DNA from 3 places in the Bacillus sp. PK3-067 genome. Region 3 is predicted to be linked to each of the others. Evidence: predicted binding sites of a transcription regulator. Region 3 holds the regulator's gene; each other region holds the start of a gene.

Region 1 (4,543 bases), 240 kb from region 3:
GGAAACAATTAAGTGGTTTCGTGAACAAAACAATGGCTAAGTCATTATCTGTTATTATTCCTGCATGTAATGAGGTCGATACGATTTCAGACGTTATTCAATCGGTAAGACCATTAAATCCAGTAGAAATCATTGTAGTAGCAAACGGTTGTAATGATGGAACAGAAGATGTTGCAGATCGTTTAGGGTGTAAAGTAATCAAGCATACAGAGCTACTAGGGAACGATGTTGGACGTGCAGTCGGCGCAAAACATGCGATAGGTGATGTATTACTATTCATAGATGGTGATTTTGCTATTCCAACTTCAAAATTAAAATTATTCCTTAATCCGATTTTATACGATCAGGCAGATATAGTTTTAAATAATTTGGATGCATTATTTTTAAAAAGGCAAAAAACCACTTCTATTACAGTATGGCGCCAAATATTAAATGCAATGTTAGAGCGTGAAGAATTAAAAATGAATTCTTTATTAGATGTACCTCATGCGCTGACGAAAGAAGTCGTTCAAAGCATCGGATATGAATGTTTTGTTAATCCTATTGTGGCTCATTTACGCCTAGTTCAAAGTAAATGGAGAATTAGTCGTCATTGTGCTATTGACGTTATTACGCCGAATAAATTTCGTCCATTCCAGCATGCTGCATATGGGACAAATCTTTCCCAATCTGAAAAAAGAATGATAGGTGATCATATAGAAGCAGTAGCAGAACGGATATTAAGCAGTGATGAGCGCGGAGGATATTATGATGGAAATAGGAAAAGGGATAGTGTCTATCATACTTTAAGTTTTGAAGAGTTTTATCAAGGGTGGGGTGTTACATCTGATTTCTATAAAGGAAAGCAACTATCGGTTGTTATTCCCGTACAAGATGAAGAGAAAACAATTGGAAACGTTATAGAAGAGCTTCGCAAAATTGAACCCTTCGAAATTATCGTTGTCGTAAATGGTTCGTCAGATAAAACGAAAAAAATTGCAAAAGACAAAGGGGCAACGACAATTGTATATAAAGAAGCACTCGGAAATGATGTGGGGCGCTCACTTGGAACGTATTTTGCAAAAGGAGAAATTGTGTTATTTATAGATGGCGATTTTGTTATTCCAGCGAGTGAGCTATATCCTTTTGCGAAAGCTATTGCAGATGGAACAGATGTTGCATTAAATGATCTAAATCATTATTTAGATTTAAGAGTACCGCTTCATCTTGTAACTGCATTTAAATATGCATTAAATTTAGCTTGTGATAGAAAAGATCTAGGCGTAGGCTCTCTTATCGCTGTACCGAATGCGTTTAGCCGTAAGTGTTTGAAAGAAATTGGGTATAGATCTTTACTGGCGCCGTGTGTAGCCCAAGTGAAAGCTATTCTTTCAGGATTTGAAGTTGCATGTGTAAGTCGTGTTGAGGTCGATAAGATGAACCGTATTCGTCCCAGTGAACATTTTGCTAAAATAGGTCATCCACCAGCTGTACTTCGAATTATAGGTGATCATATAGAAGGACTAGATCAAATAATTGCATTAACAGACAATCGTGGCGGATTCTATGATGGCAATAGAAAAAGAGATGTTTTATAGAAGTAACAAAAAAAGTGTACAACATGTGTACACTTTTTTGTTCTGTTATAAAAACTATAACAGATTAGGAGATAAGAGTATTACAGCTCTACAATGGGTATTGTTCTTATATTACAAAATAGGACTCGTATATAAGGATACCAAAAAAATACAATTAAGGAAAGGGTTAATTTTAAAGACTTTTAAATGAAGTTAACACTATATATATAGTGGTTTGCTCAACATTTCACAAACATGTCACAACTATTTCGTTCACTTTCGTAAAAAAGTAGTATTCTAAGTGTGTAAGCTGTTATATAAAAAATCTTAGTCCTGTACTAATCAAAAATGGAGGAGATTAGGATGACTCAAGTATTAGAAAATGTTAAAAACGCATGGGAAAACTTTAAAGGTGAAAAATGGAAAGCAGAGATTGATGTTCGCGATTTCATTTTAAATAATGTAAACGTTTTCGAAGGGGACGAATCTTTCTTAGCAGAAGCAACTGAAGCAACGAAACAACTTTGGGATCAAGTAATGGATTTAACAACGAAAGAACGTGAAAACGGTGGCGTTCTTGATATGGATACAAAAATTGTTTCTTCTATTACATCACATGACCCAGGATACTTAAATAAAGATATTGAAAAAGTAGTCGGTTTCCAAACTGATAAACCATTTAAACGTTCTTTACAACCATATGGTGGTATTCGTATGGCAGAACAAGCTTGTGAATCTTATGGATACGAAATGGATAAAGAACTTAGTCGTATTTTTAGAGAGTGGAGAAAAACTCATAACCAAGGTGTATTTGATGCATACACACCAGAAATGAGAAATGCACGTAAATCAGGTGTTATTACTGGTCTTCCAGATGCATACGGACGTGGACGTATTATCGGTGACTATCGCCGAGTAGCGTTATATGGTATTGATCATTTAATTGAAGCGAAAAAAGCTGATTTGAATTTAACTGGTGGTGTAATGAGCGAAGATACAATGCGTTTACGCGAAGAGTTATCTGAGCAAATGCGTGCACTTCAAGAGTTAAAAGAAATGGCTGCTTCTCATGGCTTCGATATTTCTAAGCCAGCAACAAATGCACAAGAAGCATTCCAATGGTTATACTTCGCATACCTTGCAGCGATTAAAGAGCAAAACGGAGCTGCAATGAGTCTTGGACGTACTTCTACATTCTTAGATATTTACATTGAAAGAGATTTAGCAAATGGTACTTTAACAGAAGAAGAAGTACAAGAAATTGTAGATCACTTCATTATGAAATTACGTCTTGTGAAATTCGCAAGAACACCTGATTATAATGAATTATTCTCTGGTGACCCAACTTGGGTAACTGAATCTATCGGTGGTATGGCATTAGATGGTCGTCCATTAGTAACAAAGAACTCATTCCGTTTCTTGCATACATTAGATAATTTAGGACCAGCTCCAGAACCAAACTTAACTGTTCTTTGGTCTAAACAATTACCAGAGAACTTTAAAAACTACTGTGCGAAAATGTCTATTAAAACATCAGCAATTCAATATGAAAATGATGACATTATGCGTCCTGAATACGGCGATGATTACGGTATTGCATGTTGCGTATCTGCAATGAGAATCGGTAAACAAATGCAGTTCTTCGGAGCTCGTGCAAACTTAGCGAAAGCATTATTATATGCGATTAACGGTGGTAAAGATGAAAAGTCAAAAGCACAAGTTGGTCCTGAGTACGCACCAATTACTTCTGAAGTATTAAATTATGAAGAAGTTATGCATAAGTTTGATATGACAATGGAATGGTTAGCGGGTCTATATTTAAACACATTAAATGTTATCCATTACATGCATGATAAATATAGCTATGAACGTATTGAAATGGCACTTCATGATACAAACGTTCTTCGTACAATGGCAACAGGTATCGCTGGTCTATCTGTAGTAGCAGATTCATTAAGTGCAATTAAGTACGCAAAAGTAAAACCAATTCGTGATGAAAATGGTATTGCAGTTGACTTCGAGATTGAAGGAGATTTCCCTAAATACGGTAACAATGATGATCGTGTAGATGAGATTGCTGTAAATCTTGTAAAAACATTTATGAATAAACTTCGTAAACATAAAACATACAGAAACTCTGTTCATACAATGTCAATCTTAACAATCACATCTAACGTTGTTTACGGTAAGAAAACTGGTAATACTCCAGATGGCCGCCGTACTGGAGAACCATTTGCACCAGGTGCGAACCCAATGCATGGACGCGATACAAAAGGTGCATTAGCTTCATTATTATCTGTGGCTAAATTACCATATGAAGATGCACAAGATGGTATTTCTAATACATTCTCTATTATTCCGAAAGCACTTGGTAAAGAAGATGATGTACAAGTACGTAACTTAGTATCAATGCTTGATGGCTATGCAGTAAAAGAAGGGCACCACTTAAATATTAACGTATTTAACCGTGAAACATTAATGGATGCAATGGAACATCCTGAGAAGTATCCACAATTAACAATTCGTGTATCTGGTTATGCTGTAAACTTTATTAAATTAACTCGTGAACAACAAATTGATGTAATTAACCGTACAATGCATGAAAGCATGTAAATGAAAAAGGTTTCCCTTCGCTCTTAATATATAGCGAAGGGAGGCTGTTTCAATAAAGGAGGAAGTAACATGGTAAAAGGAAGAATACATTCTGTAGAGTCTTGTGGTACTGTTGATGGCCCGGGGATTCGTTATGTCATATTTACACAAGGGTGTTTATTACGTTGTCAATATTGTCATAATGCTGATACGTGGGAAATCGGTAAAGGTAAAGAAATAACAGTTGAAGAAGTGATGCAGGATGTGACATGTTACCTTCCATTTATTGAAGCTTCCGGAGGCGGTATAACAGTTAGCGGTGGAGAGCCATTATTACAGCTAGACTTTTTAATTGAGTTGTTTAAAAAGTGTAAAGCGGCTGGTATCCATACAAC
Region 2 (4,543 bases), 1.0 Mb from region 3:
GACAATGTTTAAAGAACGTATTGCTCACGGTATGCTCGTTTCGAGTTTTATTTCTACCATCCTTGGAACGAAACTCCCAGGCAAAAATACGATTTATTTATCCCAAAATGTTTCATTCCGTGCCCCTGTCAAAATCGGTGATACACTTCGCGTTGTGGCAGAGGTTATTAAAAAGCGTGATGATAAAAAAATCATTACGCTGCAAACAAACATATATAATCAATCAGATGATATTGTCGTGGAAGGAACAGCGACAATACTAAAAAAAGAGTAGCAAATTTGCTACTCTTTTTTCTATCCAAGAACTTCTAATCGCACCGATTACTTCCGCGTATGAGTACGTCGTTTCCACATAAAATAACGTTACCAGTTTAGATAAGAACTTAGCTGAACTGGACTACTCATAAGGATGTGTATCAACATGGTAAAAACAAACAAATTATTAGTTCCAGGTGCAGAACAAGCACTTGAACAATTTAAATATGAAATTGCACAAGAATTTGGTGTAAGCTTAGGATCTAATACAGCATCTCGTTCTAACGGTTCAGTTGGCGGTGAAGTAACAAAACGTCTTGTTGCTTTAGCTCAACAACAATTACGTGGATAATAATATAACATATGGCTTAGAGGCAGATATTCTCTGCCTCTTTCTATTTTCAACATACATAATGGTGCTTTTTCACATACTAATCAAAACGAAAGGAGCGATCTGTAAAATGAAACGGATTAATATTAGCATGAGCCCTCCCCGCGTTCTTACTTTGTCTTTTCTTGTATTATCAGTTGTCGGCACATGTTTATTAAAACTACCCATTGCTACGACAACGTCCATTTCATGGCTCGATGCCTTATTTACAACCGTTTCCGCTTGTACTGTTACTGGGCTTGGTGTTGTAGATACTGGAAAAGTATTTACTTTGTTTGGACAATGTGTCATTTTAACGCTTATACAAGTTGGCGGGCTTGGCATTATGAGCTTTGCTGTCTTAATTGCGATTATGCTCGGAAGAAAAATCGGTCTTCAAAATCGAATTTTACTGCAACAAGCATTAAATCAAACGAATATCGGCGGCATCATCCGTCTTGCCAAAGCATTATTTTTATTCTCTTTTACAGTCGAATGTATCGCTACTATAATTCTTTCTTTTGAATGGGTACCAAAATATGGGGTTATGAAAGGGATCTATTATAGTTTTTTCCATTCAATCTCAGCCTTTAACAATGCTGGCTTTTCTGTGTGGAGCGATAATTTAATGTCCCATTCTCATAGCATTCTTGTCAATCTCGTCATTTCCTCTCTCATCATCTTAGGTGGAATTGGTTTTACAGTAATCGTAGACATAAAAAGAAAGAAAAACTTTAAAAACCTTACACTACATTCAAAACTTATGCTCTCTTCTACTCTAATCGTCAACATTATTGCTACCCTTTTTATTTTTATATTCGAGTTCCATAACTCCCTTTCTATGAGAGGTTTTACCCCATTTGAAGAAGGATTGGCCTCTTATTTTCAAGCAATTTCAACGCGAACTGCCGGGTTTAATACTGTTGATATTTCTACATTGTCAAAACCTTCTCTCCTATTAATGATGCTCCTTATGTTTATTGGTGCTGGTAGCGCTTCAACTGGTGGTGGGATTAAGTTAACAACATTTTTAATCATATTTTTTGGCGTATTTAAATTTTTACAAGAACAAGAGGATATTGTCGTATTTAAAAAATCCATTAAAGATACTCTCATTGTCAAATCATTAACCATTACTATTATTTCCATTTCATTTATCTTTTTTGCTATTTTAATTTTGAGTATTACTGAGCGAGTTCCTCTATTGATGAGTGCTTTCGAAGTATTTTCAGCATTTGGGACTGTTGGCCTCAGTATGAATTTAACACCCCACTTAACTATAATCGGAAAAGCTATTATTATCTTTATGATGTTTTTCGGGAAAATGGGTCCTTTAACATTGGCTTTTTCATTTGCTCGTAAAAAGAACCTGAAAATAAAATATCCGAATGAAGATATTTTAACAGGTTGACAACCGTATAAATTATCCATATAATGAGAATACAATAACATATCTCCAAAGGGGAGTAGCGTCCAAGAATATTTCTTGGAAACAAAGTCGTCATTACGTAGAACTTAGTTCTTCCGGCTTTGTTGGCATTTTTTATTACATATGTCTAGCAAGACCTTTGCCTATTAACGGCAGAGGTCTTTTTTGCATTCACTTCCAGATTTTTCCAAAGTTAATAGGCAGGAGTATGGGGAAACTAAATAGTGGGGAAATTCTTCACTTATTTAGAACTTATAGAAATGAGAGGAGAATGTACATGGATGTATCATTATTATTGGAGTATGGTTGGGTATTACTCATCCTAATTGCACTTGAAGGGATTTTAGCGGCTGATAACGCTCTTGTTCTTGCAATTATGGTAAAACATTTACCAGAAGAAAAACGAAAGAAAGCACTATTTTATGGATTAGCGGGGGCATTTGTTTTCCGATTTGGATCGTTATTTATGATTTCGTTCTTAGTCGATGTATGGCAAGTGCAAGCAATCGGTGCCATCTACCTTATGTTTATCGCTGGTAATCACTTATTTAAAACATATGTTAAAAAGAATACAGATGAAGAAACAGAAGAAAAAGAAGCAAAGAAAAAACAAGAGAACTTTTGGTGGACTGTATTTAAAGTTGAGGTTGCTGATATCGCCTTCGCAGTTGATTCAATTTTAGCTGCTGTTGCACTAGCAATGACTTTACCAAAAACAGGATTAGGTACAATTGGTAGTCTTGATACTGGGCAATTCGCTGTTATCTTTGTAGGTGGACTTATCGGATTAATCATTATGCGATTTGCAGCAACTGCTTTCGTACAAATCTTAAAACGTAAACCAGGACTTGAAACCGCAGCATTCTTAATTGTAGGTTGGGTTGGTGTGAAGCTAGCAGTTTATACATTAGCACACCCTGCATTAAATGTAATTCCACATTCATTCCCAGAATCCACTCCGTGGAAGCTTACATTCTGGATTGTATTAGTCGGAATCGCAGTTGGTGGTTGGTTCTTCTCAAAAGAAGTAGAAGTAAAAGTAGAAAAGAATTTAGACGAAAAAGCGCTGTAATTACAGCGCTTTTTCTTTTTTCTTTCTTCCTCTCAATGTCCAGAAAAAATTACATTATACTACCTTTTGTAAACGTTTTCTTAATGTATGTATGTCCTTTTTGTGAAACATTGCACAAACTTATTGAAAGTGAGAACAATTCCATGTACTTTATTCATATAAGGAGTATTTATAGAAGATTTACTAAAGGAGCGTATTACTCATGCTAGAACAAGGACTAGATTATGTTGTCAAACTGGCTAAAAGCAAAAAGAAAATACTAGATACAAACCCAATGCAATATTTCATTCGTGCTGCACTTGCGGGTATTTATATCGGTTTTATTATTGTACTATGTTTTAAATTAGGTAACTTTTTTCACATTGCAGATTCACCAGCAACTTATTTAGCTGCTTCTATGTTTTTCGGGATTGCTCTCGTACTTATTATATATGGCGGTGCTGAATTGTTTACTGGGAACACAATGTACTTTACTGTAGCAACTTTAAGAAAAGAAACAACGATTTCTGATACACTACGTAACTGGGTTGCTTGTTATGCAGGTAACTTAGCCGGCGCGTTATTCTTTGCCTTACTATTTTACGCAACTGGAATTTTTGAAGCAATTGATCACGGTCACTTAATGAATAAAGTCGTTGAAGGAAAGATGAACACACCTACAATGCAGTTATTCTTTAAAGCCATTTTATGTAACTGGCTCGTATGTCTTGCTTGTTTCTTACCTTCTCAGGTTAAAGGTGACACAGCAAAAATAATAGTCATGATGCTACTTGTTTTCACATTCTTCTTATCTGGTTACGAACATAGTATTGCAAACTTATCACTCTTTGCTTTATCTTTAGTTTCACCGCATCCTGAGACAATTTCTTTTTCAGGTGCTATTCATAACTTAATTCCTGTTACAATCGGTAACATTATTGGCGGATCAGTATTTGTCGGTATGGTATACCACTACTTAACAAAGAAAACACCTGAAGTTCAACAGGAAGAAACTGAAATCGCAGTAGCTCAACAAGAAGAGATTATTCCTTTACAAGCACATATGAAACACTAAAAACTCCAAAGTTTTACTTTGGAGTTTTTAGCTTCCCACGTATTTAACAACAAGGTGAGGATTAATTTCTCCTTCTTCCTTTCCCTTATCCATTCTCTGTTTCATCTTGTGCATACCGATGACATCATTCGTATGAAGGTGAATTTCATTTACATATAATCCCTCTGTACAAAAAGCTTCTACAAAATCTAGTCCATTTTTTGCTCCCCAGCCCATATTATAATCAAGGGAAAGAATATTCACATCATAATCCCGAACCATTTGCAAGGCACATTCTACTGTAGTTGCGGACACATACCCGAACGGGCAACTTCTTTGATCATCCATATATACGTTCATTTTCGATTCCCTCTCTAATTTGAA
Region 3 (4,543 bases):
CCCGTTATTATCACTTGTTGTATCTGGTGGGCATACAGAACTTGTTTATATGAAAGAACATGGTTCATTCGAAGTAATTGGTGAAACACGAGACGATGCAGCTGGAGAAGCATATGATAAAGTAGCTCGTACGTTATCTATGCCATATCCAGGTGGTCCTCATATTGATCGCCTTGCACATGAAGGAGAACCGACAATTGATTTGCCTCGTGCATGGCTAGAACCGGATTCGTATGATTTTAGCTTTAGTGGATTGAAATCAGCAGTTATCAACACTGTGCATAACGCAAAACAGCGCGGTATAGAAATTGCACCAGAAGATTTAGCGGCAAGTTTCCAAGAAAGTGTAATAGATGTACTTGTAACGAAAGCAGCTCGTGCAGCAGAAGCTTATAATGTAAAGCAGTTACTTCTTGCTGGTGGAGTAGCTGCTAATAAAGGACTTCGTGCGCGATTAGAAGAGGAATTTGCACAAAAAGAAAACATTGAATTAATTATTCCGCCGCTATCTTTATGCACAGATAATGCAGCGATGATTGCAGCGGCAGGGACAATTGCTTATGAACAAGGTAAGCGTGCAACATTAGCCTTAAATGCAAATCCAGGATTAGATATTGAAGCATAGTTATACACATAATTAACCACAGGTTGTGGATAAAACCCATATTATCTGTTGATAATGTGGGTTTTATTGTGTATATAAAATGTTGATAACTTTTTTACTGACTGTGGATAATGTGGAAAAGTTATTTTGATGTTTATTTTATAAAGGTGGATATGTGTATAAACTTGTGGATAAATAGGTTGATGTCAGACCTTTGAATTTGTTCTTTTTCGGGAAATAAAAAGCAAGAAGATATCCCCGAAAAACATTTTGAAACATCTCCCCATTATAGAAGATGCTAATCTTGTCAATCTTTGTCGTTAAAACGATATTTCGTGTCGAATTGTTAATATATATAGGGTTACAATAGATATATTTAAAAAATCGTTAGTATATTCTAAGTTACGATAGATATATTCAAAAAATTGTTTAAGTACTAAAAAAGATGTCACATAGTCAAAAATCCTGACTTATGAGACATCTTCCTTATTTAAATATGCTTATACATGCAGCTCTTCCCATTCTGCCATACAAGTTTCAAGTTGTTCTTGTAGCGTTTGCTTTTTAGTTGTAATTTCACTAGCTTTTTCATAATCTGCATATATTTCTGGTAAGCAAAGTTGATCTTCTAACGTAGCAATTTCTTCTTCTAATTCCACTATACTTTGTTCTAGCTCTTCAATTTTTCTAGTGCGTTGACGCTCTAGTTTTTTACGCTCTTTTTCTTCTAAATAATTTAATTTCTCTTGTGCAACCACCTTTTGAACAGGAACGTCACTTTCTTGCTGTTCAAGTTCTGCACGTTCAATCATTTCATTTTTCTTTTCAACGTAGTAATCGTAATCCCCTAAATATTCCTGTGCACCTTCTGTTGATAACTCAACCACAGTCGTTGTTACACGGTTAATAAAGTAGCGGTCATGTGAGACGAATAGAAGAGTCCCTGGGTAATCAATTAAAGCATTCTCCAAAATCTCTTTACTATTTAAATCAAGGTGGTTCGTAGGCTCATCTAGAATTAACAAATTTGACTTTTGCATCATAAGTTTTGCAAGAGCTAATCGAGCTTTTTGTCCACCACTAAGGGAAGATACTGGTTTCAGTACATCATCTCCTGTGAATAAAAAATTCCCAAGTATAGTACGGATTTCTTTTTCCGGTTGCAGTGGATATTCATCCCATAGTTCATTTAAAACCCGTTTAGAAGATGTTAAGTTTGCTTGTTCTTGATCATAATAACCAACAGATACATTTGATCCGAAAGAAACATCACCATTTAATAGTGGTAACTTATTCACAATGGATTTTAACAATGTGGATTTCCCAATTCCGTTTGGACCAACTAAAGCAACACTATCTCCGCGAGTTAAGCGCATAGTTACATGTTCAATTATAGGGTTTCCATCATAGCCGATGGTTGCATCATTTACTTGTAAAACATCATTTCCACTTTGTTTTTCAATATCGAAGTGGAATGATGCTGACTTAGAATCCCCTAATGGTCTCGTTAATAATTCCATTCTGTCTAGTTGTTTACGGCGACTTTGAGCACGTTTCGTTGTAGAAGCGCGAGCTATATTCTTTTGAACGAAGTCCTCAAGTTTTGCGATTTCATCTTGTTGTTTTTCGTAACGTTTCATTTCTTGCTCATATAATGCTGATTTTAAGTCTAAATATTTACTGTAGTTACCAACAAATCGTCTGCTTTCTTTATTCGAAATTTCATATACTTGTGTAACGAGTTTGTCTAAGAAATAACGGTCATGTGAGACGATTAATATTGCGCCAGGATAACCTTGCAAATATTGCTCAAGCCATGTTAATGTTTCGATGTCTAAATGGTTTGTAGGCTCGTCCAAAATAAGTAAGTCTGGTTTTGTTAATAATAATTTCCCGAGAGCTAATCTTGTTTTTTGCCCGCCGCTTAAAGTAGAGATCGTCGTCTGGTGCGTTTCAACTGGGAAGCCAAGGCCGCTTAAAATGGAGCGAATATCCGCTTCATATTGATATCCACCTTGATCTTTATAATTGAGTTGTAGTTGGTCATAATCAGCTAACAATCTTTCATATGTAGCTTCGTTTGAAAAGTTTTCTTCTTTTCCCATTTCTTGCTCAAGCCTTCGAAGTTTTGTCTCCATTTGCTGTAAGTGGGTAAAGACGGTTAGCATTTCATCCCAAATTGTTAAAGACGTTTCTAGTCCAGTATTTTGAGCTAAATATCCGATTGAGACATCTTTCGGTTTTATAATTTCGCCACCATCATGAGATAATTCACCAGCGATAATTTTTAATAATGTAGATTTTCCTGCTCCATTCCTTCCAACTAATGCGATACGATCTTTTGTTTGTACTTCCAATTTTATGTTTGCAAGAATCGTTTCTGCACCGTATAATTTCGAAAGCGCGTTTACTTGTAATAAAATCAATGTTTTCACCTCAAATAATTTCTTAACTTTGCCATGTTTATATTTCTCAATCATACTAAAAATAGTGTATAGTTTAAAATAAAGAGAGAATACTTCTTCTCTTTATTATACAAGGAATTTAATGAGTGCTAAACTTCTGTATTTGATTAAAGTATATGAATAAAGATAGGAAGAGAGGAGAGGTCATATGGATCAGCAAAAGATTCCACAAGCCACTGCTAAAAGATTGCCTCTATACTATCGATTTATCCAAAACTTATCTCTTTCTGGTAAGCAGCGTGTTTCATCGGCCGAATTGAGTGAGGCAGTAAAAGTAGATTCCGCAACAATACGAAGAGATTTTTCGTATTTTGGAGCGTTAGGGAAAAAGGGATATGGATATAACGTAAATTATTTATTATCATTTTTCCGCGAAACACTTGATCAAGATGATATAACACGTGTAGCACTTATTGGAGTAGGTAATTTAGGGACCGCTTTCTTACATTATAATTTCACGAAAAACAATAATACAAAAATTGAAATGGCATTTGATGTTAGTGAAGAGAAAGTTGGAACAGAAATCGGGGGCATTCCTGTATATCATTTAGATGAATTAGAAGAGAGATTATCAAATGATATACAAGTGGCAATATTAACAGTACCGGCTACAGTAGCACAAGCTGTAGCAGATAGATTAGCTGAAACAAGCGTGCACGGTATTTTGAATTTCACACCAGCGCGATTAAACGTATCAGAGAATATTAGAATTCATCATATTGACTTAGCTGTAGAGTTACAAACATTAGTTTACTTTTTGAAAAACTATCCACAATAAAACGCAGAGGAAGCGACCTCTGCGTTTTATTATTGTTTCTTCTTTGTGAATTTAACTAATATAAGGCGAAGTGCCAAATTAAAATCAATTGTTGCCATAACTGCAAATAGTATTGTCCACATATTCCAGATTGTATCTGTCACGTTCGTAATGGCGAAGCGTGTAAAGATACATCCAAGAAGGAAGTATAGTGCAGCCATGAACAATGGTGAGTTTCTCATACAAAAAATCCTCCGATAAAGCCTTGCATTTTTTCAGCTTCTTTAATCATTTCTTGAATTTGTTCATTGCTCATAAAAATTTGCCCAATAGCGACTAATGTATTCATCGCAACATGAGCTGCAATCGGAACGATAATACGTTTCGTCTTCACATATAAGAAGGCGAATACGAGCCCCATAGCAGTGTATACCAATAAGTGAGTAAAATCAAAATGAATTGTTGCGAATACAAGCGAACTAATGATAGCTGCGATAAAGAAGTTAAACTTCTTATAAAGCGTGCCGAATAGAATTTTTCTAAATACGATTTCTTCTAAGATAGGTCCAATTATAGATACAACAATAAGGAACCAAGGTATCGTTCTTGCGATGTCCATCAGTCTGTCTGTATTCTCAGATCCACGTGGAACCCCAAATACATACATTTCAATCATACCTGCAATGGATTGTGAGATGATTGCTAAGAAGAACCCGA

The links. Region 3 encodes Rex, which represses fermentation and respiration genes when NADH is low (regulators of the CRP and FNR family bind a similar motif). Its sites were predicted from a motif close to TTGTGAAATATTTCACAA; they were not measured.
Region 1: the regulator Rex is predicted to act here: its motif matches at 1,792-1,809, upstream of pflB (formate C-acetyltransferase).
Region 2: the regulator Rex is predicted to act here: its motif matches at 3,227-3,244, upstream of M1D73_RS06545 (formate/nitrite transporter family protein).

Annotation. Positions count from the first base shown of each region.
Region 1 is NZ_CP096490.1:489,072-493,614, forward strand. It holds gene M1D73_RS02545 (NAD-dependent epimerase/dehydratase family protein) at 1-40, shown strand, start outside; gene M1D73_RS02550 (glycosyltransferase family 2 protein) at 33-1,577, shown strand; gene M1D73_RS02555 (hypothetical protein) at 1,546-1,767, shown strand; gene pflB (formate C-acetyltransferase) at 1,920-4,169, shown strand; gene pflA (pyruvate formate-lyase-activating protein) at 4,239-4,543, shown strand, end outside.
Region 2 is NZ_CP096490.1:1,261,676-1,266,218, reverse strand. It holds gene M1D73_RS06565 (MaoC family dehydratase) at 1-274, shown strand, start outside; gene M1D73_RS06560 (alpha/beta-type small acid-soluble spore protein) at 422-607, shown strand; gene M1D73_RS06555 (TrkH family potassium uptake protein) at 717-2,036, shown strand; gene M1D73_RS06550 (TerC family protein) at 2,332-3,126, shown strand; gene M1D73_RS06545 (formate/nitrite transporter family protein) at 3,329-4,180, shown strand; gene M1D73_RS06540 (cyclic-phosphate processing receiver domain-containing protein) at 4,208-4,519, opposite strand; gene M1D73_RS06535 (prepilin peptidase) at 4,534-4,543, opposite strand, start outside.
Region 3 is NZ_CP096490.1:252,332-256,874, forward strand. It holds gene tsaD (tRNA (adenosine(37)-N6)-threonylcarbamoyltransferase complex transferase subunit TsaD) at 1-625, shown strand, start outside; gene M1D73_RS01495 (ABC-F family ATP-binding cassette domain-containing protein) at 1,105-3,030, opposite strand; gene M1D73_RS01500 (redox-sensing transcriptional repressor Rex) at 3,218-3,847, shown strand; gene M1D73_RS01505 (YdiK family protein) at 3,877-4,068, opposite strand; gene M1D73_RS01510 (CPBP family intramembrane glutamic endopeptidase) at 4,065-4,543, opposite strand, start outside.